4 regions of the Micromonospora sp. DT15 genome follow, and region 1 is predicted to be linked to each of the others. Evidence: riboswitches for the same ligand, from Rfam matches in the RefSeq annotation. Region 1 holds a riboswitch; each other region holds the start of a gene.

Region 1 (7,523 bases):
GCTGATCCACCTCGCGCGACACGACGGCCCCCGGTCACCGACCGGGGGCCGTCGTGGTTCTCAGCGGGGTGCCCCCACCGGGGAGGGCAACAGCTGCACGTCGGCGAGGTCGACGTACATGATCCGGTGGCCGAACTGGATCTGCGCGTACCGGTTCTTGCCGCGAATGACCGTCCAGTCGCCGGGTGAGGAGCCGTCGAACGTGCTGGCCCGGTAGTACTCGCCGGCCAGCACCGCGCCGACGGAGTACCGCTGCCCGGCGGCCAGCGTGTACTGGAGCGGCGTGATCGCCTGGTAGGGCACCCCGTCCGGGTACGCGGACTGCTCCGGGTACGCCCGTCCGTAGACCGGAACGGTGGCTCTTCCGGGCTTCGGCGTCGCCACGACTCCGACGGTCCAACTGGCGGTCGGCGCGGACGCCGGGTTGTGGAACCAGGCCCGCTGCCCGAGGTACCAGATCGCCGTCCAGTCGCCCTGCCGGCCGGCCAGCGCGTACGTCTGCCCGGCGGACGCCCGGGCCCCGTGGTCCGACACCGCCATCGTGTTCGGGCTGCCGTCCGGGCGGAGCGCGATGTCGTTGACCAGCGGCGCGTCAGCGGACGGCGCGCTGCGCAGCACCACCGACGAGGAACCGCGCGGAGCGCAGGGCACGCCCACCGTGACGCAGTCGGTGAACGCCGGCTGGTTGGTGGTGTAGTCCGGGTCGATCCGGACCAGCCCGGTGGCCGGGGTGCCGGTGTCCAGTCGAGGGGCGTGCAGCAGGTCGAAGTAGTGCGTCCAGTCCCAGTAGGGGCCCGGATCCCAGTGCATTCCCCGCACTGTCGAGGGGATGGTGCCGGGCACGTTGTCGTGGCCGATGATGTGTTGGCGGTCCAGTGGGATGCCCAGCCGCAGCGCCAGGTGCCGGACCAGCTTCGCCGAGGTCCGGTACATCGCCTCGGTGTACCAGGTGCCCTGCGCCGCGAAGCCCTCGTGTTCCAACCCGATCGACTTCGCGTTGACGTACCAGTTGCCGGCGTGCCAGCCGACGTCCTTCGTCTTGACGTGCTGGGCGATGTGCCCGTCGACCGAGCGCAGCGAGTAGTGCCAGCTCACGTAGGTTGGGTCCTGGACAAGTTGCAGGGTGGTGGCCCAACTCGCCTCGGTGTCGTGGATGACGATGTACTCGATCTTCTGCCGCGCGGGCCGGTCGGAGAGGTCGTGGTTGCCGTAGTCCCCCTCGCCGAACGCCTGGTAGGGCGCCGGGATCCATTCGCAGGAGATGGTGCGGGGGCATTCCACCCCGTCCGGGCGGGCCAGCCGGCGCAGGCCCAGCCGGTCCAGCCAGGAACGTTCGGGCCGTACCGTGCGGGCCGGCAGGGTGATCCGCTGGCCGTCGTCGGTCACCCGGGCTTCGCCCGCGCCGATGGTGGTGAAGACCTCGTCGGCGAAGGCCGCCGCGGCGTCGGCGCTGTCCGCGCCCGAGTAGCGGGCCACCGCGCCGTACCAGGCCGCCGGGTCGGTGTCCGCGCCGACCGTCGCGCCCAGATCCCTCTGGTACGCGCTCAGCAGCGCGGCCCCACCCCGGATGTTGAGGCCCGCGTCGGTACGCAGTGCCTCGGGGGCGGCACCGGTCAGCGCGGCGGCGGCGTCGACGGTCTGCAACGCGGCGGTGGACGGGGCGGGTGCCTCGACCGGTCGGGGCGCGGGCACCCGGGCCGGCCGGGAGCCGTCACCGCGTGGGTCCTCGGCGCCGGCGTTGTGGTGACCGCGTCCGGGTAGGGCGGCCACGTGCCGCACGTCGGTGAGGTGCATCGGGCCGTAGCCGCCACTGGTGCTCGGTGTGCCGGCGTTGGTGTCCCAACGGGACTCCAGGTAGGAGACGCCGAGCAGCACGACGGCCGGTACGCCGTACTCGGTGGCCGCGTCGGCGTACTGCTGTTGGCGGTCGGTGGTGGGCGCGGCGGCGGCCGGGCCGACGGAGAGTGGCACCGTGGTCGCGGCGGCGACCAGGGTGGCGGCGAGCAGCGCGCGCCAGCCTGTCGACAGGGTTGGATGGTGCATCGAACCCCCTAGATTCTCGCGGAGTGAGGTCAGGTCACCATCGCGCCGTCCGGGAGATCGCGTCAATACCTTTCCATCTATCGAAGTGCACGGAAAGAATTCTTCACACACGGTCAGTGACCTCGTCCAATCCGTACGGAGTGTCACGGCCGCACGGGTTGCGGATCGGTAACGGGCGTCTCTACTCTGGTCATTTGTCGGCCCGACAGCAGCTCCGCCCACCCCGGGCGGTAACGGACCGACACCGCCGAGTCGTTTCCGAGCGAACCGGGGACCCAGGTCCCTCGGGGTGAATCCGCAGCCACTGCGGTAGGGCGCCGACTTCCCGCCCGAACCCGTCAGCTAACCCGGTAGGCGGTCAGGAAGAAGGAGTACGGAACCCCGGTGGCACTCCATGCCCCGCGGCCGTCGTCCGAGCGGTCGGCATCAGCCGGCCCGGCGTCGATAGTGCCGCGCCCACGCTGGTCCCGCTTCACCACCGCACTCGCCGCGCTGGCCGGCGTCGCCGTCGTTCTGACCGGTAGTGCCACGCCGGCCCACGCCGACCCCTCCGTCGCCGAGATCGAGCGCCAGATCGACGCCGACTGGAACAAGCTCGAACCGGTCATCGAACGGCACAACGCCACCCGCATCGACCTCGCCGCGAAGCGCAAGCAGGCAGACGCGCTGGCCGCCCGGATCACTCCGCTCGAGCGCCAGGTCGACGCCGCGATGGACAAGGTCAGCGCCCTTGCCGTACGCGCCTACATGGGTGAGAACGTCTCGACCGTCAACGCGATGCTGGGCAGCCGGTCGCCCAGCGAGGTGGTCGGCCAGCTCGAAATGCTCGACCGCTTCGCGCACGACCAGCAGAAGGACGTCCGCCAGGTGGCCGACCTGCGCGACCAACTGGCCGCGCAGAAGGCGCCACTGGACGAGATGGTGGCCCAGCTGACCCGCACGGAAGCCCAGCTGGCGGCGAAGAAGAAGCAGATCAACGACGAGATCGAACGCCTGCAGAAGCTGCGCCTGAAGGTGTACGGCAGCGGCGGCGGCGGTCCGCTGCGCCCGGCGCCCTGCCCGGGTAGCTACCCCGGCGGTGCCGCGGGCACCGCGGTCAAGTTCGCCTGCGCGCAGATCGGCAAGCCCTACGTCTGGGGTGCCGAGGGTCCGAACTCGTACGACTGCTCCGGGCTCATGCTGGCCGCCTGGGCGAAGGCCGGCGTGTCGCTGCCGCACAACGCCGCCGCGCAGAGCCGGGTCACCAAGAACGTCAGCAAGGGTGACCTGCGCCCCGGCGACCTGGTCTTCTACTACAGCGACATCCACCACGTCGGCATGTACGTCGGCGGTGGCTGGGTGGTGCACGCCTCGCAGGCCGGTCAACCGGTCAAGATGAAGAAGGTCGACGACGGCCCGATCCACAGCTATGGCCGTCCAGGCTGACCCAGTGTGACCGAAGGGGCCCGTCGCGATCTCCTCGCGGCGGGCCCTCGTCGTTCTGGTCCTAGCGGGTGGGCCAGGTGCGCCAGTGCTGCCAGGCGCGGCTGGGTGTCGGCCCCCGCTGGCCCTGGTAGCGCGAGCCGTAGACCACCGAGCCGTACGGGTGCTCGGCTGGCGAGGAGAGCCGGAAGATGCAGAGCTGCCCGATCTTCATGCCCGGCCAGAGGGTGATCGGCAGGTTCGCCACGTTCGAGAGTTCCAGCGTCACGTGGCCGGAGAAGCCCGGGTCGATGAAACCGGCGGTGGAGTGCGTGAGCAGCCCGAGCCGGCCCAGGGAGCTCTTGCCCTCCAGTCGGCCGGCGAGCTGGTCACCCAGCGAGATGACCTCCAGCGTCGAGGCGAGCACGAACTCCCCCGGGTGCAGCACGAACGGCTCGCCGTCGGGGACCTCGACCGCCGAGGTCAGGTCGTCCTGCTGCATGGCCGGATCGATGTGGGTGTAGAGGTGGTTGTTGAAGACCCGGAACAGCCGGTCGAGTCGGACGTCGATGCTGGAGGGTTGGACCAGGGTGGGCTCGAACGGCTCCAAGCCCAGCGTGCCGGCCTTGATCTCGGAGACCAGGTCACGGTCGGAGAGCAGCATCGGACCACCATAGCCGCGTTGCCGGAAGTGGCCGGATTCGGTGCCGGACCAGCGCGTCGAGGTCGCTACTCGTACATTTGTTCGATAGAATGCCCACATGGCTTCCTGGTCCGAATTCGCCGCCGACGAGCCCCGACTCGCCGACGGGATCCGCGTTCTCCTTCAGCAGTACGGGCCGGGCTTCGGCTATCTGGCCACGGTCCGTGCCGACGGCGGGCCCCGCGTCCATCCGGTCTCCCCGGTCATCACCGCCGAGGGGCTGTTCTGCTTCATCATCGACTCGCCCAAGCGCCGCGACCTCGAACGTGACGGCCGTTACGCGCTGCACTCGTTCCCTGCGGAGGAGAGCGACGACGAGGCGTACGTGGCGGGTCACGCCCGCCCGGTGACCGATCCGATCCGGGTGGCGCAGCTGGCGCAGAGCGCCCGGGCCGAGCCGCAGGTCGACTGGCGGCTCTTCGAGTTCACCGTCGACGTGGCCATGCTCACCCGCCGCGAGCAGCACATCGCGGGCATTCCGGGTCTCGGGCCGAGCCGGCCGGCCGTTCGGGTCTGGCTCGACCCAAACGCCCAGTCGGCGGTGGCAGCGCCCCTCGCCGTCCCGCAGACGCGCCCGACCCTCCTCAGCCGTGACGTGCAGTGCACGGCCGCCTGACCACACCACCGGAAGATCATCGGTGCCGGCTCCGTGGTGACGGAGCCGGCACCGATGCGTACGCCCGCCACACCCGGCGAGCCGCCACTCCCGCATGATCCACTCGACTTCGGCGAAACCGCGGTATCCCGGCGCTGCGGATGCCCCGACTTCCAGGAAGCCGAGTGGATCAACCCGGCCGACCCGGGCGGCACGGTCCGCGGACACCTGCGGTCACCGGGGGTGCCTGGGTGCATGGGCTCGATGACTCGGGTACAGTGGTGCCGCTTGCGGGTGTAGTTCAATGGCAGAACATCAGCTTCCCAAGCTGACAGTGCGGGTTCGATTCCCGTCACCCGCTCCACGATCAAGGCCCAGGTCAGGACATGTTCCCGACCTGGGCCTCATTCGTTCCGGTCACTTCTTCGGCTTGGCGTGCCCGTTACGTGCCCGATCCCGGTAGGCCATCCCGCCTGCCATCGACCCGGGCAAGCCGAGCAGACCACCGCCCGACCCGCCAGCGTCCGCACGGGCCGTCAAGGTCCGCTTGACGTGGCGGGCCGGGCGGCGGCCCGCTCCCAGGAGGGCGGGTCGATGGCAGACGGGATGGCAGCCGCGCGGTGTCACGAGGCGCGCGGCAGCGCGAGCCAGTCCTGCCAGGTAATGTCGCGGCCCAGATAACGGGGCTGCCGGAAGGGCCAGTCGGCGGCGATCCACTGCGGCACCAGCGCGTCGAGCGCGCGCTCCACCTCGCCGCCGACGAGGTCGTCCACCACCCACCAGGAGACCTCTCCGTCTGAGCCGGTGCGCTCGGGCGGGTCGATGTAGACGCAGCCAAAGATGACCGTCTCCTCCTCGTCCAGCAGCGCGTAGTTGAACGACTGGTGCGCGGCTATCTCCTTCTCGTGCCGCAGCAAGTCGATGCGGTCCTCTTCATAGGTCATTGTCTCCTTGGGCCAAGCCCAGGCCGGGCCGAAGATCTCCCACAAGCGTTCTCGGGAGCCCATCACGGCGGGGTAGTCGATCGCGGTGTCCGCCTCCCGGATCGGCCGCAGGTGAAGCGCGGTGTTGGGCACGGGCACGTAGACGGGGTGGACGAAGTCGTCAGGCAGCCAACTCATAACGGCCGAGGCTACAACCAGTCGGCGCGGGATGATCCAGGCGGCGCGGGCCACGGCGGACGACCGCCGGGCTTCGACAAGACCGCCTACAAGTCCAGCCCTTGTCTACGCCCGCCGTGCCCGACCCGTGCCCGATGGAGCGGTCAGCAGGGGTCAACAGCGGCTCCTCGCACGACAGCGACCGGTCCCCTCCGTGCTCGATAGCCAGGCGGCGCGACTGCTCACCGGCGTGATCAATCCGATTCCCAAGCTGACAGTGCGGGTTCGATTCCCGTCACCCGCTCCACCATGAAGGCCCAGGTCAGGACATGTTCCCGACCTGGGCCTTCATCCGTTCCGATCGCTTTCTTGCGCTTGCGGTGCCTCCGCTACTGCAGAGCCGCGAGAAGGCCAGAGACGGCAACGACGAGCGCAGCGATGCTGCTGGTTAACGCTGCCCACTCACCTAGCGTGGTTGGCCTGCGTCGGCCCGTCCGCATCTTCCGCCTGTTCGTTCGCCTCATCAACCCTGCGCCCTCCTCGGCCCGGTGGTTGCACGTCAGGAGCGGCGCCAACTGATGTACCGCCCTGTCCCCGCGCGCCTTCTGCTGGCTCACGTCAGTACGTCGGTCACACAGTTAGCTGACGTGGGTCTTTTGCAAGTTGCACCACTGATGGGCGAGGACCCCGTACCGATGCCTGGTTGAGTGACGGTCGCCCGTCACCCGCTCCCCGATCGAGGCCCTGGCCAGGACGCTGTGACCTCCGTACCAGCAGGCGCAGGTGGCGTGGTGCCAAGCGGGAACTCGCAGACGGTGCGCCAAGGGCTGATGTCCGGCGTTCCGGCGATCAGCCGGACTCTGTCGATGGCCGCGTTGATCGGTAGGTAAGTGGAGACGGTTTCCGCGGCGTGGCTCAGCGTGGCCTTGGCGGCGTCGTGACCGATGGTCAGGTGCGGCACCACATCGCTGTGCGCCCCGGCATACGGGGGCGCCTCGGGAAACTGCTGCCACACCGCCGAAGTGAGCTCCAGGAACGGGCGAGCTGGCTGCGGAGCAAGCCAGACGACCGTGTCACCGAACCAGCCGACGTCCGTCAGTGCGACGTCGAACCGCGGGATCCCGGCAATGGTCTCGCGCAGTACGGCCAAGACCTGCTCATCGATCTGCTGCGGAGGCAGGAACGGGTAGAGGACGGTCACGTGGGCTGGCACCCCCCACCCAGCGGCCCGGTCGAGCGATGCCCGGAAGGGGCCCACCGCCTTCTCGGCCTCGGGTATCGGCACGATGATCGCCGTCTGTATCGGTTCCATCCCCACAGCTTTCCGCTACGGTCGGTGCCGGTCCACTGGATTCACCACCCGCCAGGCGGTCCGCACTCACCAGAGGTCGGGCGGCAGCAGGAGCCGTGGTGGTGAGCGCCCGTTCTCAGTCTCGGGACCGCATTCGGGCAGCGAGGAAGGACGGCCGCTCGGTGAGGCGGGCGTAGGCGTCCTCGTTGACCTCGCGGAGTTCGACGCGCGGCCGTGGCTCGATGAGCTTCTCCAGGAGGAAGCCGGCGTCCAGGAGTTCGCCGAGGAATGTTTCCAGCGTCATCCGCTGGAAGTGGAGGGCACCCGGCCCGTGCGGCAGATCGACCCAGGAGTCGTCGTAGTAGGAGCCGCCAAAGTGTCGCCAGTCAG
Region 2 (7,523 bases), on a different contig from region 1:
ACGGACGCCCAGGTCACCGCCATCCTGCTGCACGGCTGGACGCTGGACGGGCGCGCCTGGCACCGGCAGGTCGAGGCGCTCACCGCGCCGCAGTTCGGCGATGCGGTGCGGGTGGTCGCCTACGACGCGCGGGGGCACGGCCGGTCCAGCTGCATGGCGCTGCCCACGGCCACCCTGGCCCAGTTGGGTGACGACCTGGCCGCGGTCATCGACGCGGTCGCCCCGACCGGCCCGGTGGTGCTGGTCGGGCACTCGATGGGCGGCATGACGATCATGGAATACGCCCACCGCCACCCCGCGCACTTCGCCGCCCGTACCGCCGGCCTGGTCTTCGTCTCGACCACCGCCGAGGGGCACACGCACACCGTCTACGGGCTCTCGCCGCGGATCGCCCGGTTGATCCGGCTGGCCGAGACGACCGGCGCCGGTGTGCTGGCCCGGTGTGGCTCGTGGCGTGCTCCCCGGGCACTGCTGAACGCGCTGCGACCGAGCATCCGGTGGATGCTCTTCGGTGACCGCTGCGAGCCGGCCGACATCCGCCTGGTGACGTCGGCGGTGGCCCGGGCCTCGCTGCGTTCGATCGGCGGGTTCCGCGCCTCCATCGGCACCCAGCACCGCCTGGACACCCTCGCCGCGTTGGCCCACCTGCCGGCCGCCGCCCTGGTCGGCGACCGGGACCGGCTGACCCCACCGCCGTGCGCCGAGTCGATCGCGGCGGCTCTGCCGGCCACCGAGCTGACCGTGTGCCCAGGTGCCGGGCACATGCTGATGATGGAACGCCCGGACGAGGTGAACGCCGCGCTCACCGGCGTCGTACGACGGGTGATCGCCGAATCGCCGACGGCTCACCTCGGCGCGTCGCCCCCGGCTCACCGTGGCGCGTCGCCCCCGGCTCACCGTGGCGCGGCCCCCGCCGAGACGGGTGCCTGAGCACGTTCGCGCACCTCGGGCGCGGCGGGTCGGGTCCGGGGCCGTACCCTTCTGCGGTTGGCCCGCGCGGTTTCCACCGCCTGCCGGCGACCTCTGAAGGAGCGTGCGTTGACCGACCAGACCGGCCTGGAGCAGGAGATCGCCGTCGAGCAACGACACCTGGACCGGGTGTACGCCCGACTGGCCGAGCTGCGGCAGTCGGCCGTCCGCGCCGAGCGTGACGGCTACCGGATGGCCCGGGTGGGCACGCACGGCGCCCTGGTCGAGCGCGACGCGATGGTCTTCCACGCCGCGCAGCGGCGGCACACCCTGGACGCCGAGCACGAGGGGCTGGTCTTCGGCCGACTGGACCTGCGCGACCGTCAGGTGCTGCACGTCGGGCGCCTGGGGATCCGCGACGAGAACGCCGTCACACTTGTCGTCGACTGGCGCGCGCCGGCCGCCGCCGCGTTCTACCAGGCCACCCCGGCGCAGCCGCTGGACGTGGTGCGGCGCCGCACCATCCAGTCCCGCGCCGAGCGGGTCACCCGGATCGAGGACGACCTGCTGGACCCGACGGCCGCCCCGGAAGGGATGACCATCGTCGGTGACGGCGCGTTGCTGGCCACCCTGTCCAAGGCCACCGGCCGGGGCATGCGCGACATCGTGGCGACCATCCAGCGGGAGCAGGACGAGGCGATCCGCTCGCCGGGTTCCGGGGTGACGATCGTCGCGGGCGGCCCCGGCACCGGCAAGACCGCTGTCGCCCTGCACCGGGCCGCGTTCCTGCTCTACTCCGACCGCAGCCGCTACGCCGGCGGCGGCATCCTGGTGGTCGGCCCGTCGTCGGTGTTCGTCGAGTACATCGGCTCCGTGCTTCCGTCGCTCGGTGAGGACACCGCGACCCTGCACTCGCTGGGCACCCTCTTCCCGGGGATGACAGCCACCCGCCCCGACCCGCCCGAGGTGGCGGCGGTGAAGGGCTCGCTGCGGATGCGCCGGGTGCTGGAGCGGGCGGCCCGCGACGCGGTGCCGGGCGGCCCGGGTGAGCTGCGGCTGCTCTACCGGGGCACGCTGCTGCGGTTGGACCGGGTCGCGCTGGACCGGGTCCGGGACCGTGCGCTGCAACGCGGCGCACGGCGCAACGAGGTGCGCCGGGCCGGTTTCGACGGGGTGTTCGCCGCGCTCTGGGCGCAGGCCCGTGAGCTGAGCAGCGGTCGGCTGCCGGAGCAACCGGCCTTCGAGGCGGAGATCGCCGAGCGGTCTGAGTTCCGGGAGTTCCTCAAGGCGTGGTGGCCTCGGCTGCACCCCCGGCACGTGCTCGGCTGGCTGGCGCAGCCGGACCGGCTGCGCCGGTACGCCGGTGGGATCCTCTCCTCGGCGGAGATCCGGCTGCTCAACGCCGCATACCAGAACCTGGACTCGGCCGGGCTGACCATCGCCGACGTGGCACTGCTGGACGAGCTGGACGCGCTGCTCGGCAAGCCCGCGCAGCCGGCCCGCGCGCGACGCGACCCGTTCCAGCTCGCCGGCGGCGTCCGTGAGCTCAGCACCCTCGGTGAACGGCAACGGGCGGCCCGCGCGGCGGCCCGGGAGCGCCCCGAGGACTACCGGGACTACGCGCACGTGGTGGTGGACGAGGCGCAGGACGTCTCGCCGATGCAGTGGCGGATGATCGGTCGACGCGGCCGACTGGCCTCCTGGACCGTGGTGGGCGACCCCGCGCAGACCGCGTGGACCGGCGATCCGGAGGAGCTGACCCGGGCCCGCGACCAGGCGCTGGGCCGGCGTAAGCGACACGACTTCACGCTCACCACCAACTACCGCAACTCGGCGGAGATCTTCGCGGTGGCGGCGGCGGAGATCCGGCGGCTCTACCCGGACCTTCCGCTGCCGACCGCCGTCCGCTCCACCGGGGTCGAGCCGGTGGAGCTGGTGGTGCCCGCGACGGGCTTGGAGACCGCGACCGTGGAGGCCGCCGCCGGCCTGCTGGCCGAGGTGGAGGGCACGGTCGGGGTCATCACGCCGGTCCCTCGCCGGGACGAGGTCGCCGGTTGGCTGGGCGCGCTCGGCGCGCCCAGGTTGCAGGTGGTGACCAGCCTGGAAGCCAAGGGCATGGAGTACGACGGGGTGGTGCTGGTCGCCCCGAGCGAGATCCGGGCGGATCCGGGCGCCGGGGTGCGCACCCTGTACGTGGCGCTCTCCCGGGCCACCCAGCGTCTCACCACCATCGACCCGACCGGCTGACGTGTGCGGACTGCCGCCAGCGGCACGCCCCGCCCGTACACTTGCACACATAGCGATGTGAGCATACATTTGACCGGGTCCCGACCAGCGGCGGAAGGTGGTTCTCGTGGGCGCAGGTCATGACCACCACCATGGGTCCGTTGCCAATGCCGCACACCAGCACCGGGGTCGACTCTGGGCGGCCTTCGGATTGCTCGCCACCCTGATGGTGGTCGAAGCGGTGGTCGCACTGCACACCGGCTCGCTCGCCCTGCTCTCCGACGCCGGGCACATGTTCACCGACGTGCTCGGCATCGGGATGGCGCTCGCCGCCATCACGGCGACCCGGCGGGCCACCGGCGACCCGCAGCGCACCTTCGGGCTCTACCGGCTCGAGGTGCTCGCCGCGCTGGCCAACGCCGTCCTGCTCTCCGGCGTCGCGATCTACGTGGTGGTCGAGGCGATCCGCCGCTTCGGTGACCCGCATGAGGTCATCGCCGGTCCGATGCTCGCGGTGGCCGTGCTCGGCCTGCTCGCGAACATCGCCGCGTTCGCGCTGCTGCGCGCCGGAGCCCGGGAGAGCATCAACCTCCAGGGCGCCTACCTGGAGGTGCTCGGTGACCTGCTCGGCTCGGTCGGCGTCATCGGCGCGGCGCTGCTCATCACCGTCACCGACTGGTGGTGGGCCGACCCTCTGGTCGCGGTCGCCATCGGCGTGTTCATCCTGCCGCGCACCTGGCGGCTGGCCCGCGCCGCCATCCGCATCCTGGTGCAGGCCGCCCCGGAGCACCTCCAGGTGACCGCCGTGCACGACCGGCTCGCCGCCGTCCCCGGTGTCGTCGAGGTGCACGACCTGCACGTCTGGACGCTCACCTCGGGCATGGAGGTGGCCTCCGCCCACCTGACCATGGCACCGGGCGCGGAGGTCGGCGCGGTGCTCACCGCGGCACGTACGGCCCTGCACGACGACTTCCGCATCGAACACGCGACATTGCAGATCGAGCCCGGCGCCGCTTCTGGAGCCTGCGGCTCCATCGAATGGTGACCGGTTCGTCGATTTCCGTGGTGACGCACGCACCGTCCGTCACATCGGCTGCAGCGGCCCCACCCGCACCGGTAGGCTCGGTCCCGGCCGTCACCAGGCGGCGCCCTCCCGGCGCCGGTGGCGGTCGCCGCCTAATCGCCCAACTGGGCGAACCGGGGAACCATGTTCCTGGGGTGTATCCGCGTCAGCGGTAGGGATCTTCCGTCCCGAACCCGTCAGCTAACCCGGTCGGCGGCTGACGGAAGGACATGCGCAGTGGCACCAGCACGACCACCCGCCGCCCGACTGGCGGCCCTGATCGTCGCGATGTTCGCCCTCGGCGTCGCGCTTCCGGCCGGCACCGCCTCGGCCGCTCCCCCGACCGGCCTGCGAGCCGCCGCACCCGACTCCGACGAGGAGGGCGGCACCCCGGCGTTGCGAGCCCAGCTCGATGCGGCCAGCAAGGGTTACCTGGACGCGAAGCGCGCCCTGGACACCTCAGTGCAACGGCAGAAGCAGCTCGGCACCCAGTTGAAGACCATTGAGGTCGAGATCGACCAGCGCAACGGCAAGGTCGGCGAGATCGCCGAGGTCGCCTACCGCACCGGCCGGCTGGGTGCGGTGTCGGCGCTGCTCAACAGCAACACCCCGGAAGGCTTCATGGACCGGGCGGCCGCGCTGGACGCGGTGGCGGCCAACGAGGACCGGGTGCTGCGCGACCTGCTGGACACCAAGGACAAGGCCAACCGCACCCGGGTCGCCCTGGACGGCGAGATCAACGAACAGCGCAAGCAGGTCGCGGTGATGGCCAAGCGCAAGGAGCAGGCCGAACGGGCCCTGAGTGTGGCCACCACGCCCAAGCCGCAGACCACCGCCGACGCCGGCTCCAACCGGGGCACCTCCAGCGCCAACGCGAAGGCCGCACCGCGCAACTCCGACGGCTCCTGGCCCTCCGAGTCGTGCAGCGTCAACGACCCCACGCCGGCCAACGGCTGCATCACCCCGCGCACCCTGCACGCGCTCAACCAGGCCAAGGCCGCGGGATTCACCCGGTACGTCTCGTGCCACCGCCCCAGCGGCTCGGGTGAACACCCGAAGGGCCGGGCCTGCGACTTCGCGGCGCAGAAGAACGGCTTCGGCGGCGACGCCACCGGCGGCGACAAGACGTACGGCAACAACCTGGCCGCGTACTTCATCCGCAACGCGGACCGGCTCGCCGTGCTCTACGTGATCTGGTACAGGCAGATCTGGCTGCCCAGCAGCGGGTGGAAGTCGTACAGCGGGGCGGGCGGCGACCCGTCCAGCGACCACACCAACCACGTACACCTGTCGGTCTACTGACCCACGCGTCGTGATGCCTGTGAGCCAGTGATGGCTCACAGGCATCATGTGTGTCCGGGGGCGGGGCTACGTCACCGGGCGTACCCCTGATGTCGTCGCTCGTCGGACGACCCGGCGGTGGCCGGCGGGCAGCATCGCGGTATGCCTCGGATCCGACCCACCACCCGCAAGGCGCTGCTCACCCTGCACCTCGTCACCTCGCTGGGCTGGCTCGGCGCCGACCTGGTGCTGCTCACCCTCGGCGTCGCCGTGCAGCGGGGTGCCGACCCGGCGGTGGTCTATCCGGTCACGGCCCTGGTCGGCACGGTGCTGTTCGCGCCGCTGAGCGTCCTGGTGTGGCTGATCGGAGTCGCCAGCTCGCTGCTCACCCCGTGGGGCCTGCTGCGCCACCGCTGGGTGCTGGTCAAGCTCGTGCTCACCACGGTGATGGTCGGGCTGGTGCTGTTCCTGCTCACCCCGAATCTGCGTCACGCCGGAGCGGTCGGCGCCGCCCTGCCCGCCCGCGATCGCGCCGACCTGGTCATCGCGCCGGCGGTGTCGACCAGCCTGATGGTCATCGCGACAGTGCTCTCCACCTACAAGCCGTGGGGCCGACGTCCCACCACCCGCCCGACCCACAAGAGCGCGCCAACCCCGATCTAACGCGCCCGCCCCGCCCTACGCGCCCGCGATCTTGCACTTACTGCGCCGACATATGGGTTCATCCCACTGATATCGACAGCTGAAACTGCAAGATCGGCGCGCCAGGGGCGCCGACGGGCTCGGCCCCGGGGCGGGTCGGGACGCGGGTCAGGGGTTAGGGGGCGGGGTGTTGTTGGTGCGGTCCAGGGCCGCGCCCAGCCGGGTGGCCAGGGCGAGGTGAGCGGCCTGGGCCTGGCGGAACGCGTAGCGGAACAGGGGCCTCGGCGCGGTCAGGGTGATCTCGACGTCGACGCGGGTCAGGCCGTCCGGCTCGGCGCGTAGTCGGGTGTGGTTTCGCACAGTGGTGGCCGGCCACTGGCGGGCCACCATGACGATCTCGTCGGCCTCGCTGATCAGCACGTCCGCGTGGTAGGTGGTCCGGAAGCGCAGCGGACCGGCCGCCAACCGGTCGTTGATCGTGTAGCTGGCCTGGGCGCCGGGCCGGGGCGGTACCCGGCGAACCCGCACGATCAGCGGATGCAGCTCGCCCTGCCGGGTCAGGTCGCTGAGCAACGCTGCCGCCTCGGCGGGTGAGCACCGCGCCTGGACGGTGTAGCTGAAGGTATCGCTGCTGAGCACACCGTCTCCCGCCGTCGTCTGGTCGCCCGATCGTCCCGTACCGATGTCTGGCTGGCAACGCCCCAGGGACCCTCAGCGCCGTGCCGGACCGGGCCGATGCGACGACCTGCCACCACCTGCGCCATTAAGGTCGGTTAGTACGGAATCTTCCGAAGGTGCCGGAGGGCGGCCAGCATGAACGGCGACGACCGATGAGTGGGCACGTGATGGTCTTCGCGCCCACCCCACAGCTGACGGTGATGGTGGACCAGCCCAACGACCACCCCGAGCTGCATCTGCACCCCGGCGGGCAGGGCGTCTGGCAGGCCCGGATGGTGCTCTCCCTCGGAGTCCACGTGGTGCTCTGCGCCGCCCTCGGCGGTGAGATCGGCCAGGTGCTGGAGCCACTGCTGGTCAGCGAGGGTGTGGACCTCAAGGTGGTGGTCCGTGACTCCGGCAGCGGCGGGTACGTGCACGATCGCCGCGACGGCTCCCGGCAGGAGATCGCCGACGTGCCCGGACAGCCGCTGAGCCGGCACGAGATCGACGAGCTGTACAACCTTGCCCTCGGCGAGGGCTTGCGGGCCTCGGTGAGCATCCTCAGTGGGCCGAACGAACCGTGGCTCGTACCGGCCGACCTGTACCGACGCTTTGCCGCCGACCTCGGCGCGAACGGTGCTCGGGTGGTGGTCGACCTCTCCGGCGATCACCTCGCTTCGGTGCTGGAGAGCGGGGTGTTCTTCCTCAAGGTCAGTCACGAGGAGTTGATCCGCGACGGCCGCGC
Region 3 (7,523 bases), on a different contig from region 1:
CGACCCGATGGGCCTGGCGCAGCGCCGAGTACGCCACCCAGTCACCCCGCCCGACGAGGCGGTGCTTGAGCCCGGTCACGCCCGGGGGCAGCGGGTAGCCGCCGGTGGGCAGGTAGCGACGGTAGTGCGCGGCGGCCCGGTGGAAGAAGCCGCGCCGCAGGTGTGGGTGCAGCCGGCCATCGTTGCCCACCACCACCAGGTAGTGGCTGATCATCAGCTCGAACAGCTCGGCCTGCAACCGCTCGTCCGGGTGCTTCCGGGCGACCCAGTCCATCAGTCGCTCGTACTGGGCGAAGGCGTCGAAGTGCCGGCCGCTGCGGGTGGAGGTGATCGCGCCCTGGCGGCCCTGGCGGTACAGGTAGCAGACCCGGTCCAGCACGGAGATCTTCTCGGCCCCGATCAGCAGGGGGTGGCTGAACGGGATGTCCTCGTACCAGCCGGGGAAGAACCGCAGCTCCAGCTCGTCCATGAAGTCCCGGCGGACCACCTTGTTCCAGGCGGTGTGCTGCACCCGCAGCAGTTGCGGCTGGTCGGCCAACCGGGTCACGCCGGTGATCCCGCGCAGCAGCGGGCTGCTCGCGTCGATTTCCCGCCGGCCGTCCTCGTGCACCCGCAGGTGGTCGAGCATCAGCACGTCGGGCTGGTGCTGGCGCAGCCGGTCCAGCACCGCGGCGATCGTGCCCGGTGGCAACCAGTCGTCGCTGTCGACGAACCAGACGTACCGGCCGTCGGCCACGTCGAGCCCGGCGTTGCGGGCCAGCCCCAGACCCACGTTGCTGCTCAGGTGCACGACGCGCACGCCGTCGCGGCTGACCGCGTACGAGCGGAGCATGTCGCCGCAGCCGTCCGGGGAGGCGTCGTCGACGGCGATCAGCTCGACCGCGTCCGACTCGCTCGCCGGGATGTCGGCCCGGATCGACTCGAGGCACTGGTACAGGTACGCCTCGACGCCGTACACGGGCACGACGATGCTCAGCAGCGGTGCGTGCGTCGGCTCATTGACCACGTCCGCCACCTTCGACGACCCGGGTGGCCGGCCCCGGAACCTGACGTTGCCGCCGATGGTGGACTCTCTGAACTCCCGCCCAGCGGGAGGTTAACGCCGAACCGGTGGGCGGTTTCCAGCCCGGGGAGCGCGGGGTCATGGGGCGGGTGGGATGCGTCCGGTTCACCCGGGAGTGACCCGGTAGGGTGCCTCGGTGCGGCCCTGCCGGGTCGTCGTGGGCGTCGCCGTCGCGCCGTCCGACGCCGCGCCGAGGAGGCTACGACAGTGCTGGTGACCCTGCCGAGCGCCGGGATCCCGGCATGACGAGCGTCGCCGCGACGTCGGCCGCCCGGCCCGCACCGGCCCCGCCCCGGCTGCCCTCGCTGACCGGGCTGCGGTGGATCGCCGCTCTGCTGGTCTTCGGCTTCCACGCCGGCACCATGCGGATCATCGCCGAGCCGGACTACAAGGCCGTCATCGACGCGCTGTTCACCCTCGGTCTCTCCGGGGTGCAGTTCTTCTTCATCCTCAGCGGTTTCGTGCTGGTCTGGTCGGCCCGCGAGGGCGACTCGCGGCGTACGTTCTGGCGGCGACGGATCGCCAAGATCTACCCGAACCACCTGGTGCTGTTCGTGGCGACGCTGGTGGTCGCCTGGTGGTTCGCCGACCCGGTCCTGCCGGCGGCGGCGTTGGAGAACCTGCTGCTGTTGCAGGCGTGGGATCCCCGGCCGGGCTGGTTCTACAGCATCAACACCGTCAGCTGGTCGCTGTCCTGCGAGTTCTTCTTCTACCTCTGCCTGCCGCTGGCGCTGCCGCTGCTGCGCCGGGCCCGGCCGAAGCTGCTCTGGGCGCTGATCGTCGCGCTGCCGCTGCTGATCCTCGCGCTCTGGCCGGCACAGGAGTTGGTGCCGGAGGTGAGCCGTTGGTGGTTCACCCAGATCTTCCCGCCGGTGCGGTCGCTGGAGTTCTGGTTGGGCGCGGTGGCGGCCGAGTTGATGCGCCGAGGGCTCTGGCGCGGTCCCAAACTGACAGTGGCCAGCGGAATCTTCCTGGTCACCTGGGTGGTGGCCGCGCAGTGGATCCGCGCCGAGCTGTGGACCACGCTGCTCGCGGTCGCGTACCTGTTGGTGATCACCGCTGCCGCGGACGCGGACGTGCGGGGTCGGCGCTCGCCGTGGCGGTCCCGGCCGCTGGTCTGGCTCGGTGAGGTCTCGTTCGCCTTCTACCTGGTGCACGTGCTGGTGATGACGACCGTGCTGCGGTGGAGCGGAACCTGGGGGATCGGCTTCGGAGGCTGGCGTGGCCCGGCCGTGGTGCTCGGTTTCCTGGCGGCGAACCTGATCCTCGCCGGGTTGCTGCACCGCTTCGTCGAAACCCCGATGATGCGTCGGCTCGCGCCGCGCCGCGCGGCCCGTCCAGCACCCGTCCCCCGTCAACGCCCGGCCGGCGACGACGACGCGCGAGACCCCGCGAGCATCGCCCGCGGCGAGGTCGACGGACCTGCCGGCGAGGCCGGTCAGGCCGGCGGTCGATCAACCTACGTCGACCTGCGCTGACGGCGTCCACCCTGGTCAAAGGGGTCGGCGCGGCGTGATCCGACACGCCCGTGGTCGATGCGCACGGGTTGGCGCGAGGCGTAGCGTGGGGACGTGCTTCCGGTCGCGTTCACCTGTCCGCTGTGGTGGGTGGCGCGCTGGGCGACTCGGGTGCTGACCAGCCTCGCCGTCGTCGCGGCCCTGGCGCTCGGCGCAGGCCCGGCCACGGCCGCCACGTCGACGCCCGGCACGGGGCCCACGTCGAGCGTGGTGCCGACCACTGTCGCCGGCTCGCTGGCGGCCTCCTGCCGACACGCCGCGCCAACGGGGTCAACCGTCATCAACGCCGGCCGTGCGCAGGGCGACGATGGTGCCGACGCCATCGGGTCGGGGGCACACGGCGCGGCCCGTCCGGCCCCGGCGAAGGCCACCGAGGAGTCGGTCCCGACCTGGTCGGTCGACTCGCCGGTGGCGCTCCCCGGCGATCAGGGCACCAGCGCGGCCGGCGTGCTGCCGGCCAGCGCGGCCGAATCTGACCGGCTGCCCCTCGTCCACAGTGCGAGCGGTCGGGCTTCCCGGGCCCCACCCGGGCGCTGAGCCACCGGGACGACCGTCCCGCCGCCGCGCCCTGTCGACCCACCCGCTCCCTGACCCGCCGACCCCGTGCCCGCCGTGGCCCGCTGGTCGGCGCGGCTTTCCATCGCACTGCTCTCTCTCCCCGAGGTGCCGACCATGGAGACCGTCGTCTTCTACCAGTTCGTGACCGAGGTGCCGCGGGCCGCCGCCATCTGGTCGACGCTGTTCCTGCTGACCCTGGGCCTGCTCACCGTGCTGGCCGCCCGCCCCGAACGGGCTCGGCCGACCGGCGACCCGGTCCCGGCCGGGCCCACCGCCCAGGAGTTGGCCGCCGCCGAGGCCGTCGACAGGCGCCGCTACGCCGAGGAGGTGGCCGTTGCCGCGGCCCGCGCGGCCACCACCGCCAAGCGGCGGCGTGCCGCCTGGCTGACCGCTCAGGAACAGCTGGAGCAGGCCTGGATCGGGTACGACGAGGCGGACGCCGCCGCGCGTCGCTTCGCTGGCGCGGGGGCACTGCCCACCCCGCAGACCCCGCACACCCCCGCCGAGTACGCCGCCCGGGAACGCTATCTGCACCGGGCGGCGATGGCGGCGTACTGGCGGGGCGACCTGACCATGGCGCAGCTCGGCGACGTGTTCGGGCACCGGCGCGGCTGGGATCCCCGGCGACACCCGGTCGAGCAGGAGGTGCTGATCAGCCGGGTGATCCGGGATGCGCGGTCGACCGACTACCAGGTGGCCGCCGACCGTGAGCGGGTCGCCTGGCGCGACGCGGAGTTGGCCGCCGAGTCGGCTCGTGCCCTCGCCGAGGAGGCGTACGCGGCGGCGGCCCGGCTCCGTCCGAGCGTGGCCCCCGCGCGCCGCACGGTCGCCGGGGCGTTGCGTCCCGCCGTCGTGGCACTGTGGCGCCCGGCCCGGGTGGGTTGAGCCCAATCCGTTATGTGAGGCCGGTCACCCAATCGGGAAATGGGACGTCCGACGCGATCGACGGGATTGTTCCCGCGATTGTGGCCGCGTTCTTTACGGCCTGTCCGGTTGTCGCCCGTAGGCGTCGCCGTAACTGGTTGTCCCATCGAGTCACATCATCGGCATTACGCGCAGAAATTGTGGCGCCAATTGGGGTTTACGCAGGTGAACCTGGCTTGGCAGGGCGTTGGGACGCCAGTAGTGTCGTCCCGTCCGGTGCGGTAACCGATCGCAAGACGCGACGCCGCATCGACCCGCTTAATCGTGATCAACGAACCGGGGACCCACCAGTAAGTCCGGGGTGAATCCGCGAGCCACGGCCCGCGGTAGGGCGTCTTCCCGCCCGAATCCGTCAGCTAACCCGGTAGGCGGTGTCGGAAGGAGTCCCATCCTCGTGCAGCACCTTTCCACCCCTCGGTTGTTCCCTCGCCTCCACGGCGCGGCGGTGCACCCGCTCATTCGTCGCGTGACGGTGAGCTGACCCCCGGGTCATCGCCTTTCCCGCCCGGCCGATCCGGGCGTTCCCCTGAGCGGTTCACACCCGCGGACCACTGTCCGCGCGCTGGCGCCTGCCCGAATACCGGTCCGGCCCCGGTGTGCCGCTCTCCCCCCGATCCGTGGAGGACCCCGTGAAGCACACCCTGCAGCGCCAGCTCCGTCGCCTCGCCACCGAGCGCCCGTACCAGATCGTCGCCGCCTCCGCCGCAGCCCTCGCGATCGCCACCACCACCGGCGCCCTGCTCACCACTGCCGACGACGCCCCGGCCGGCCAGCGCACCGCGACCACCGTCGCCGAGATGCGCAGCGACGTCGCCGCCTCCCGCAGTGAGGCTCGGGACGCGTCCCCCTCGGCCAGCGCCGCGCCGACCACGGCCGCCCCGGCCACCAGCGCCGCGTCGCCCGCCGCCAAGGCCAAGAGCAACCCCGACCTCACCCGTAAGCCGACGCCGCCGAAGCCCCCCGCGACGAAGGTGCTCGACTACGACTACGAGGCGCAGAACACCTACTACAACTGCGGCCCGGCGGCCACCCGGAACGCGCTCAGCGCCGCCGGCATCGACCGCACCCAGGAAGAGCTCGGCGCCGAACTGGGCACCACCGAGATGGGAACCAACTCGGCCGAGGACACCACCCGGGTGCTCAACGCCGAGGTGAAGGGCTCCCCGTACCGGACCCGGATGTTCCCCGGCGCGCCCAGCCCGGCCCAGATGGACCGGCTCCAGGCCGACGTGGTGAAGGCCGTCACCGACGGCCGGGGCGTGGTGGCCAACGTCGTCGGGGACGCGGTCGACACCGACGGCGGGTGGCACTCCTACGGCGGTGGGCACTACATCGCCGTGGTGGGCTACAAGGACAACGGTCGCACCGTGCGGATCGCCGACTCGGCGAACCCGGCCGACCCGTCGTACTGGATCACCACGATCGACCTGGCCAACTGGATCACCAGCCGGGGCTACTCCGCCTGACCCGGGCACCCTGACCGCCGCGGGCGCCGTCTCCCACAAGGGGCCGCGCCCGCGGCGTTTGTCCGCCCGGCCCGCCATCGACGGCCCTCGTACCCGACCGTGAACCGTGGGAGACTGCGGCCGTGGTGGATGAAACGGGTGGTCACACCGGCCGCGGGCCGGTCCTGCTGCTGCTGCACGGCATGGGAACGACCGGGGACGTGTGGTTGCCCTGGGCCCCGTACCTTGAGCAGCACTGGCCCGGGCGGTGGCTGGCACCGGACCTCGCCGGCCACGGCTGGGCGTCGCCGCTGCCGTCGTACTCCTTCGCGGGCTTCGCTCAGCAGATCGCGCGGGCCCTCGTCCCCGACGACCGGCTGGTCGTGCTCGGGCACTCGCTGGGTGGGGTGGTCGGCCTGGCGCTGGCCGCCCGCGATGCCGGAACGCCGGTGGACGCCGTGGTCGGGCTGGGCATCAAGGCACTCTGGTCACCCGCCGAGCTGAGCCGCGCCGCCGAGCTCGCCGCCCGACCGGTGAGCTGGTTCGCCACCCGCACCGAGGCGGCTCGCCGCTACCTGCGGGTCGCCGGGCTCACCGGTCTGGTCCCGCCGGACCACCCGGTGGTGGAAGCCGGGCTGCGCCAGGTCGACGGCCGGTGGCGCCTCGCCATGGACCCGGCCGCCTTCGCCGTCGGCGAGCCCGATCTGGCCGCGCTGCTGGCGGCGACCGACGTGCCGGTGGTGCTGGCGCGCGGGGAGAACGACCCGATGGTCACCGACGAACAGCTCAAGGAGTATGGCGTACCGGTCGCCACGCTGCCCGGTCTCGGACACAACGCGCATGTGGAGGACCCGGCGGCGGTGCTGGCGCTGCTGGATCCTTACCGCTGAGCGGCTATGCCGGTGCGGTCGCGGTGAGCGCCTCGGCCGGTGCCAGCTCCCGGCGGGCGGCGGCCAGGAACGCCTCGGCGTACGACTCGGCCGGGAAGTCACCCAGGTAGCGGCGGCGGGTGGCCCAGCGGGCCTCGGCCAGCGGGTCGGTGTCCAGCAGTGCGGTCAGCACGTCGTCCAGGTTGGACATGTCCCGACGCAGCACGTAACCCGACCCGGCCAGCGGGAACCGCTCCACGAACCGGTCGCCCTCGTCGCCCATGTCGGTGACCGCGTACGGCTTGCCGGAGTAGAGGAAGTCCGAGATCACTCCGGACACGTCGGAGACCAGCGCGTCGGCGGAGTTGACGCACTCGGTCAGGCTCAGCTCCCGAGCCGCCGCGCCGACCACGTGCTGGCGGCCGGTGCGGGCCCGGTCGGCGACGAGCAGTTCGGTCAGGCGGCCCAGTTGCCGGGCCGATGCCGGGTTCTGCGTGGTGTACGGGTGGGCTCGCAGGATCACCGTCGCGCCGCGTTCCAACAGTCGACGCAGCAGGCTTTCGGCCACCGGTAGCGAGCAGTAGTCGGCGTCGGCGTGGTGCCCGGTCCAGGTCGGCGTGTAGAGCACCGTCGGGTGCGCCAACCCTCTTGCGGGCTCCGGGCGCACCTCGATCGACTCGACCTGTGGACGACCCACCACCACGAACTTGTCGGCCGGGATCTGCACTCCGGCGCGGGCGTACCTGTCGATCGCCGCCTGCCCGGCCACGAAGATCCGGTCGAAGATCCCCGACACCGGGTTGGCGCTCGGCGCCTTGTCGCTGTCGCCGTGGTGCAGCTGGATGTGGGTGAGCTGGGTGAAGCGGACGCAGTGGCTGTTCTTCGCACCGTGGTTGACGTAGAACGCCGCCCGTAGGCTCGGCACCAACGCCTGGTCCATCGCCCCCAGGGTGGGGCAGTAGACCACCGGCGCGTCGGTGGCCGCCGCGATCGGGGCCAGGAACTCCGGCTCACGCAGCACGACCAGGAACGGTCGGCCGATCCGTTCCAGGTACGGCAGCCACATGGTGACCTGGTATTCCGAGCCCGGAGGCGCGGAGAAGTAGAGCAGGAACTCCGGCTGGTGCCGGCGCAGCGCGGCGGCCAC
Region 4 (7,523 bases), on a different contig from region 1:
GATTGGTGAGGAACGTCCAGTTCCGCCCACTGCCGGTGTCGCCTGTCACCGTGCTCGCCATCGTGTGACCGCCCTTTCGGATGTCCGTCTGCCCTCGCGAGAGTCTGGTCCGCCCCGCCCCGGGAAGGTTGCCCAGGGTGTGGCCGGAGTCAACGTATGAAATCTAAATCACGCATACCTTGACGCATCTTACGGTGCGTGTGACGGTGGAGCACGAGCCAGCGCCCGCCGCCCGCCCGGCGGAAAGCCGGTTTGACCAGGTCAGATGCGTCGAGACGAGGTGCGGGATGAGTCATACCGGGAGCTCCGGCGGTCAGCCGGGTCCGCAGCGGACCACCGACGGGGCCACCGCGCTCAGTGAGCCGACCCGGGCGTACGCCGAACTGGTCGCCGGCAACCGGCGTTTCGTCGATGGCGCCCCACGCCACCCCAACCAGGATGCCGGGCACCGGGCCGCGGTGGCCGACGGGCAACACCCGTTCGCGGTGATCGTCGGCTGCTCGGACTCGCGACTGGCTGCCGAGATCATCTTCGACCGAGGCCTGGGCGACCTGTTCGTGGTTCGCACCGCCGGGCACACCGCCGGCCCCGAGGTGCTCGGCAGCGTCGAGTACGCGGTGACAGTGCTCGGCACCCCGCTGGTGGTGGTGCTCGGTCACGACTCCTGCGGTGCGGTGCAGGCCGCCCGGGAGTCCGCCGCGACCGGTACCGCGCCGAGTGGCCATCTGCGCGCCGTGGTCGACGCCGTGCTGCCCAGCCTGCGCCGGGCCGCGGCCGAGGGCGTGGACGACATCGACGGCATCGTCGACATCCACATCGCACAGACCGTCGAGACGCTGCTCGGGCAGTCGCCAGTGCTGGCCGACGAGGTGGCGCGGGGGCGGTGCGCGGTGGTGGGCGTGTCCTACCGACTGGCAGCCGGAGCGGTACGTCCGGTGGCCGCTGTGCCGGCCGGCTTCACGACGTTGACGACTCCGGCCTCGACCGACCCGGCCGCGCCTGCCACCGTCTGACGCGACGAGGGCCGCTCCGCGTCACGCGGAACGGCCCTCGACGGAGATCGGGCGGGTCAGAGCAGCGACATGTGAACGTGGTCGGTGTGGTTCGACGGCCCGCTGTACGAACTCCAGCCGGTGGCCGGGAACCAGATCTGCCGGTTCCAGATCACGTAGTAGATGCCGAGCCGGTCGGCGTTACGGATGAGGAACGCGGCGACGTTGTTGCCGTACGTCCTGGTGTCGTTGTTGTGCCACGGGGAGAACCCGCTCTTCTGTAGCGACCAGTCGCAGGCGCGGCCCTTCGGGTGCTCCCACGGCCCGCCGGGGCGGTAGCAGCCGACGAACCGGTTGAAGCCGGCCGCCTTGACCTCCTTGTACGCGTGCAGCGTGCGCGGCGTGATGCAGCCGGAGGTGGTGGGGTCGTTCTCGCTGCACGACTGGGCCTTCCAGTCACCGTCGGCCGTGCGACCCGGGCCGATCTTCGCGACCTTGGAGGTGGCATCCACCAGGCCGCCGGTGAAACCCTTGCCGCCGACGAGGGAGAGCGCCTTGTCGGCCTCGCTCTTGCGCTTCGCCATCAGGGCGGTCTGCTTCTGCTGCTCGCGCACCTCGGTGTCGAGGGCCAGCTTGGCCTGCTCGGCGCGGGACTTCACCTCGTTGACCTCGGAGAGCTTCTTCTCGTTGACCATGTTGATCTCGTCGAGCAGCCCGGCGCGCTGGACGAACGAGTCGGGCGCGTCGCTCTCCAGCAGCATTGCGACGGCACCGATCCGGCCGGTCCGGTACGCCTGGGCGGCGATCTGCCCGACCTGCGGGGCCAACGCGTCCAGGTCGGCCTTGGCCCGGTTGACCTCCGCCGCCAACTCGCTCTGCCGCTTCTTGGATTTGTCCAGCTTGGACTTCGCGGCGGAGTAGTCACGGTTGGCCTGCTCGATGACGTCGTTGAGCAGCTTGGGCTCGCCGTCCTCCTCGTGCCCGGACGGTGTGGGGTTCGTCGGGGCGGCGTGCGCCGGGAACGGCCCGGCGAACACGGTCAGTGCGGCGATCACGGCCACCACGGGTGTCAACCAGCGGCGTAGGGGTGCCGTCACAATGTTCCCTTCCGTCGACCGCCGACCGGGTTAGCTGACGGGTTCGGGGCGGAAGTGGCCCCTACCGCTGATGCGGATTCACCCCAGGTACCTGGGTCCCCGGCTCGCCGGTTGGCGATTGGGCGGTGGCACCGCAGGCGCCGCTTCGCGCCTTCATCGGTAACCGGCAGCGAGGTTACCCGAGAGTCGACCGGCTGAGCTACGCCTGGATGCCGACCAAAAGCGTCATTTCGCCATAGCGTTCTGTGACCAGTGACGGGGTTCTCAGGGTGGATGCCCGATCTGGTCACGCTGAGGAGTGTCACCATGCCGTATCCGTGCTCCTGTTCGACTTCGGCCACCGGTCGGTGGCCTCGGGTGGGGGTGCGGTCCGCGTCCGGTCCGGTTCGTCGGAGCCGGCCGTTCGCGGTGAGCTGAGTGCGGCCAGCGCCTCGCTGCGGTCCGGCTGGGGCCGGGGCGCGGGAGCGTCGGTGGGGGCTGAGGCGTCGGTGAGCGCTGAGGCGTCGGCGCGCCCGGCGGCGGTGACCACCGCGGCCAGCCCGGTGGTCAGCGGCACGGCGGCGATCAGACCGAGGGTGGCGACCGCGCTGCGGACGATCTCCTGCGCGAGGAACTCACTGGTGAGGATCTGCCCGATCGGCCGCGAGTCGGCGGTGAGCAGGAGCAGTAGGGGCAGTGACGCACCCGCGTAGGCCAGCACGATGGTGTTGACAGTGGAGGCGATGTGCGCGCGGCCGACCCGGGTGGCGGCACGGTAGAGCTGCAACCGGGTCAGCCCGGGGTTGGCGCTCGCCAGTTCGGTGACGGTGGCCGCCTGGGTGACCGTCACGTCGTCGAGCACCCCGAGTGACCCGATGATGATTCCGGCGAGCAGCAGACCGTGCAGGTCCACGTCGCCCTGGAACATCGACAGGGTGGTGGCGTCCTCGCTGCCGAAGCCGGTGAGGTGGGTCGCGGCCGTGGCGATTGTGGCGAGCACGCCGGTCAGGACCAGGCTGCCCAGGGTGCCGAGCACCGCGACCGAGGTCTGTGCGGTGACCCCGTGGGTCAGATAGAGCACCACGAACATGATCAGGGCCGAGCCGACCACCGCCACCAGCAGCGGTGACCTGCCGGCGCTGATGCCCGGCAGCACGAAGGTGAGCAGGATGGCGAAGCTGGCGGCCAGCCCGGCGAGCGCGGCCAGACCCCGCCACCGACCGAACGCGACGATCGCGACCGCGAAGATCACCGCCAGCCACACCATCGGGGTGCCGCGTTGGTGTTCGGCGATGTTCCAGTTGCTGGTGGCGGGATCGGTCGGGTCGGCCAGCTCGACCAGGACGACCTCGTCGCCGACCTCGACCCGGGGTGCGCCGGGCCCGTCGGGCACCGGAGTCCGTACCTGCTGGCCGGCGGTCGGCCCGTCGTCCACCCGCACGTCGACAGTGCCGCACCGCCCGTCGCCGAGCCTCGGTGTGCCCTCGGGGACCGACGGCGCCGGCGGGCACGGCTCGCTCACCACCCGGGTGACAGTGCCGGGGTAGCGCGGCACGTCCGCACCACCATCGGTCTGCGGTGACCCGCCGCGCGGCCAGAGCAGCACCGCGGCCAGCACGGTGGCGACGAAGAGGGGCACCACAGTCACGACGAGGATCCGTCGCACCCGAGGCGGGGCGGACGGAGCAGGGTGAGTGTGGTCGGCGGCCAAGGTGAGACTCCCAACGATCCGGTGCGGGATACGGGTCAGCGGGCCGGGCGGTTCACCGTTGCGGTGGAAACGCGGCGGACGGCGGGGCGGATCGCTGCCTGACGACCGCTTGATCACGGACGGTCAGTGCTCGGCCCGGTCGGCTGGGGGCACCGCCACGACGTGGCGGCGCCGGTGCCCGACTGTGCAGCGGCATTCGGAGGGCCATCGGGGGAGATGCTAGCCAGCCCTTCCGGGGGTTGCAGGTCGTGGCGGAGTGTCGGGCGGCCGAACCGCTCGCGCGGCGGTCTCCGGGGCGGCATGTTGGAGCCATGCCCGCTCCGTCACCGCCCGACCCCGACCGACCGCGACACGCCGAACCCGTGCCGCACGACAAGCACGCCGGACACGACAAGCACGCCGGACACGATCCGGCGATGTTTCGCCGTCGGTTCTGGGTCTGCCTGGTATTGACCATCCCGGTGGTGCTGACGAGTCATCTCGTGTCGGGTCGGCTGGGCCTGAGCGGGGACGTCGTCCCCGGTCAGGGCTGGGTGGGCCCGGTGCTCGGCTCGGTGGTGTTCTGGTGGGGCGGTTGGCCGTTCCTGGTCGGCGCGGTTCGGGAGGTCCGGGACCGGGCGCCCGGGATGATGCTGCTGGTCGCGATGGCGATCACCGTCGCATACGCCGCGTCCCTGGCGACCAGCGTCGGCGTCTTCGACCTGGACTTCTGGTGGGAGTTGGCCGCGCTGGTCACCATCATGCTGCTCGGGCACTGGCAGGAGATGAAGGCCATCGGACAGGCCCGGGGAGCGCTGGCGGCGCTGGCCGCGCTGTTGCCGGACGAGGCCGAACGGGTGGCGGCGGACGGGCGGGTCGAGGCCGTGCCGGTGACCGGTCTGCGGATCGGCGACGTGGTGCTGGTCCGGCCGGGGGGTCGGGTACCGGCGGACGGCCGTGTCGTCGAGGGCGGCGCCGAGCTGGACGAGTCGATGATCACGGGGGAGTCGCGGCCGGTCGCCCGGTCGACTGGCGACCGGGTGGTGGCCGGCACCGTCGCCACCGACTCGGCGATCCGGGTGCGCGTCGAGGCGTTGGGTGAGCAGACCGCCCTCGCCGGCATCCAGCGGATGGTCGCGCAGGCCCAGGCCTCCGGTGGACGGGCCCAACTGTTGGCCGACCGGTTCGCCGCCGCGCTGTTCTACCTGGCCACCGGGACCGCCGTGCTGACCGTGCTGGTCTGGACCGCGCTCGGTCAGCCCGACGAGGCGGTGGTCCGCGCGGTGACCGTCCTGGTGATCGCCTGCCCGCACGCGCTGGGTCTCGCCATCCCGCTGGTCGTCGCGCTCTCCACCGCGCTCGCCGCACGGTCCGGGATTCTGGTCAAGGACCGGCTGGCCCTGGAGCGGATGCGGACCGTCGGCGCGGTGCTCTTCGACAAGACCGGCACGTTGACCCGGGGCGAGCACGGGGTGACCGACCTGGCGACGGCGTCCGGCGTCGAGCGGAACGAGGTGCTGCGGATCGCGGCCGGTGTCGAGTCGGAGAGCGAACATCCGTTGGCCCGGGCGATAGTGGCGGCGGCCGGCCGCGGCGGCCCGGCCCGGGCAACCGGGTTCCGGTCGCTGCCGGGCCGCGGTGTGAAGGCGACAATCGACGGTACGGAGTACGCGGTGGGCGGGCCGGCGCTGCTGCGCGAGCTGGGCCTTTCGCTCCCGGCGGAGCTGGAGGCCGCGACCGGGCGGTGGTCGGCGCGGGGTGCCGCGGTGTTGCACCTGGTGCGGCTGCCCGACGCCGTGCTCGGTGCGTTCGCGTTGACCGACGAGGTGCGTCCGGAGGCCCGGCGCGCTGTCGACGAGTTGCGAGCCGAGGGTGTCCGGACCATCGCCATGATCACCGGTGATGCCCGGCCGGTGGCCGAGGCGGTCGCCGCCGACCTCGGCTTCCGGCCCGGCGTCGACGAGGTCTTCGCCGAGGTGCTGCCGGCGGAGAAGGACGATCGGGTGGCCGAGCTCCAGCGGCGGGGGTTGGTGGTGGCGATGGTCGGTGACGGGGTGAACGACGCGCCGGCGCTGGCCCGGGCGGACGTGGGCATCGCGATCGGCGCGGGCACCGATGTGGCCATCGAGTCCGCCGGGGTGGTGCTGGCATCCTCGGACCCGCGCGGGGTGGGGGCCGTGGTCCGGCTGTCCCGGGCGTCGTACCGGAAGATGCGACAGAACCTGGCCTGGGCGGCCGGCTACAACGTGGTGGCGCTGCCGCTGGCCGCCGGGGTGCTGGCCTGGGCGGGTGTGGCGTTGAGCCCGGCGGTGGCCGCGGTGCTGATGTCGGCGTCGACGATCGTGGTGGCGCTCAACGCTCAGTTGCTGCGCCGGGTCCGTCTCGATCCCGCGCCGGACTGAGCGCGGTCAGCCGCGCTTCATGAGCCGGCCGACCGCCGCCATCATCTCGGTGGCCATCTCGTCGGCCCGACCATCGGCGGCGCCCTCGTGCATGCAGTGCCGGGCGTGCCCGTCGAGCAGCCCGAGGGCCACCTTGTCGAGGGCGGCCTGGATGGCGGAGATCTGGGTGAGCACGTCGATGCAGTAGCGGTCGTCGTCGACCATCTTCTCGATGCCCCGGACCTGCCCCTCGACGCGGCGGAGCCGCGCGAGCAGCTGGTCCTTGCTGGCGGTGTATCCGCGGATCGGGGTGGGTGCGGTCATACCGACCAGGATAGCGTACCCCCAGGGGGTATGGTACGGTCGGTTCTGTTGGGATACCCCCACCGGGTACCGGTACCACGAAGGAGACGATCCAATGGTCGACACGACGTACCAGGTGCAGGGCATGACCTGCGGGCACTGCGTCAGCGCGGTGAGCGCTGAGGTCGGCGCCATCGCGGGTGTGCGTGACGTCCAGGTCGACCTCGCCGCCGGCCGGGTCACCGTCAGCAGCGACCAGCCGCTGGACACCGCCGTCGTCCGGGCCGCCGTCGACGAGGCCGGTTACGACCTCGTCGACGCGTGATCGGCGGGCCGGCGTGCGTACCGTGACGAAACTGGCCGGGTTCGCCGTCGGCCTGGCGGCGGTCTTCGGCGCCGCCTACGGGATCGGCCGGGTCGTCGACCCCGCCCCGGTCGCCGAGAGCCGGCACGACGATGCCGCCGCCACCCCGACGGCGGACGAGCGGGGCGGGACGGGCGATCGGCTGCCCGGTGGGTTGCTCGTCTCCGAACGTGGCTACACCCTCGAACCGCTCGACGCCCCGGCCGACGAGTTCGCCTTCCGGATCACCGGCCCGGACGGCCGCCCGGTCATCCGGTACGACGTGGCGCACGACAAGCAGATGCACCTGATCGTCGCCCGTCGGGACCTCTCCGGCTTCCGCCACGTCCACCCCGAGCTGGCCGCGGACGGCACCTGGCGGGTCGACACCCCGCTGGCCGGTCCCGGACAGTGGCGGGCGTTCGCCGACTTCACCCCGACCGGGGGCGATCCGCTGACCCTGGGCGTGGACGTGACAGTCCCCGGCGTGCTGACCGAACGGCCGTTGCCCGCCCCGACGACCAGCACCACTGTCGACGGCTACACGGTCACCCTGACCGGTGCGCCGCAGCCCGGTCGGACGTCGTCGCTGACCCTGACCGTCAGCCGGGACGGGCAGCCGGTCACCGACCTGGAGCCCTACCTGGGCGCGTACGGGCACCTGGTGGCACTGCGTCGGGGTGATCTGGCGTACCTGCACGTGCACCCGGACGGAACGCCCGGCGACGGGCGCACCCG

What was found. A riboswitch is a leader RNA that binds a small molecule or an ion and turns the genes downstream of it on or off. The one in region 1 is predicted to bind cyclic di-AMP.
Region 2: linked by a shared signal. The riboswitch ahead of ACLQ3F_RS10305 (coiled-coil domain-containing protein) and the one ahead of ACLQ3F_RS18455 (NlpC/P60 family protein) in region 1 are both predicted to bind cyclic di-AMP.
Region 3: linked by a shared signal. The riboswitch ahead of ACLQ3F_RS16410 (C39 family peptidase) and the one ahead of ACLQ3F_RS18455 (NlpC/P60 family protein) in region 1 are both predicted to bind cyclic di-AMP.
Region 4: linked by a shared signal. The riboswitch ahead of ACLQ3F_RS16910 (coiled-coil domain-containing protein) and the one ahead of ACLQ3F_RS18455 (NlpC/P60 family protein) in region 1 are both predicted to bind cyclic di-AMP.

What each region holds. Positions count from the first base shown of each region.
Region 1 is NZ_JBNCKJ010000008.1:3,610-11,132, forward strand. It holds gene ACLQ3F_RS18445 (NlpC/P60 family protein) at 1-5, shown strand, start outside; gene ACLQ3F_RS18450 (N-acetylmuramoyl-L-alanine amidase) at 61-2,043, opposite strand; cyclic di-AMP (ydaO/yuaA leader) riboswitch at 2,279-2,414, shown strand; gene ACLQ3F_RS18455 (NlpC/P60 family protein) at 2,428-3,468, shown strand; gene dcd (dCTP deaminase) at 3,530-4,108, opposite strand; gene ACLQ3F_RS18465 (pyridoxamine 5'-phosphate oxidase family protein) at 4,206-4,763, shown strand; tRNA gene ACLQ3F_RS18470 (tRNA-Gly) at 5,033-5,106, shown strand; gene ACLQ3F_RS18475 (N-acetyltransferase) at 5,366-5,863, opposite strand; gene ACLQ3F_RS18480 (2'-5' RNA ligase family protein) at 6,564-7,154, opposite strand; gene ACLQ3F_RS18485 (hypothetical protein) at 7,270-7,437, opposite strand.
Region 2 is NZ_JBNCKJ010000004.1:13,676-21,198, reverse strand. It holds gene ACLQ3F_RS10320 (alpha/beta fold hydrolase) at 1-930, shown strand, start outside; gene ACLQ3F_RS10315 (HelD family protein) at 1,039-3,156, shown strand; gene ACLQ3F_RS10310 (cation diffusion facilitator family transporter) at 3,263-4,180, shown strand; cyclic di-AMP (ydaO/yuaA leader) riboswitch at 4,299-4,430, shown strand; gene ACLQ3F_RS10305 (coiled-coil domain-containing protein) at 4,436-5,500, shown strand; gene ACLQ3F_RS10300 (hypothetical protein) at 5,642-6,142, shown strand; gene ACLQ3F_RS10295 (SRPBCC family protein) at 6,290-6,760, opposite strand; gene ACLQ3F_RS10290 (1-phosphofructokinase family hexose kinase) at 6,952-7,523, shown strand, end outside.
Region 3 is NZ_JBNCKJ010000006.1:386,243-393,765, reverse strand. It holds gene ACLQ3F_RS16430 (glycosyltransferase family 2 protein) at 1-1,006, opposite strand, end outside; gene ACLQ3F_RS16425 (acyltransferase family protein) at 1,306-2,541, shown strand; gene ACLQ3F_RS16420 (hypothetical protein) at 2,635-3,117, shown strand; gene ACLQ3F_RS16415 (hypothetical protein) at 3,253-4,023, shown strand; cyclic di-AMP (ydaO/yuaA leader) riboswitch at 4,308-4,448, shown strand; gene ACLQ3F_RS16410 (C39 family peptidase) at 4,680-5,528, shown strand; gene ACLQ3F_RS16405 (alpha/beta fold hydrolase) at 5,651-6,397, shown strand; gene ACLQ3F_RS16400 (CDP-glycerol glycerophosphotransferase family protein) at 6,402-7,523, opposite strand, start outside.
Region 4 is NZ_JBNCKJ010000007.1:79,677-87,199, forward strand. It holds gene ACLQ3F_RS16900 (helix-turn-helix transcriptional regulator) at 1-61, opposite strand, end outside; gene ACLQ3F_RS16905 (carbonic anhydrase) at 288-1,013, shown strand; gene ACLQ3F_RS16910 (coiled-coil domain-containing protein) at 1,070-2,089, opposite strand; cyclic di-AMP (ydaO/yuaA leader) riboswitch at 2,094-2,224, opposite strand; gene ACLQ3F_RS16915 (YibE/F family protein) at 2,391-3,779, opposite strand; gene ACLQ3F_RS16920 (copper-translocating P-type ATPase) at 4,196-6,160, shown strand; gene ACLQ3F_RS16925 (metal-sensitive transcriptional regulator) at 6,167-6,463, opposite strand; gene ACLQ3F_RS16930 (heavy-metal-associated domain-containing protein) at 6,558-6,767, shown strand; gene ACLQ3F_RS16935 (hypothetical protein) at 6,781-7,523, shown strand, end outside.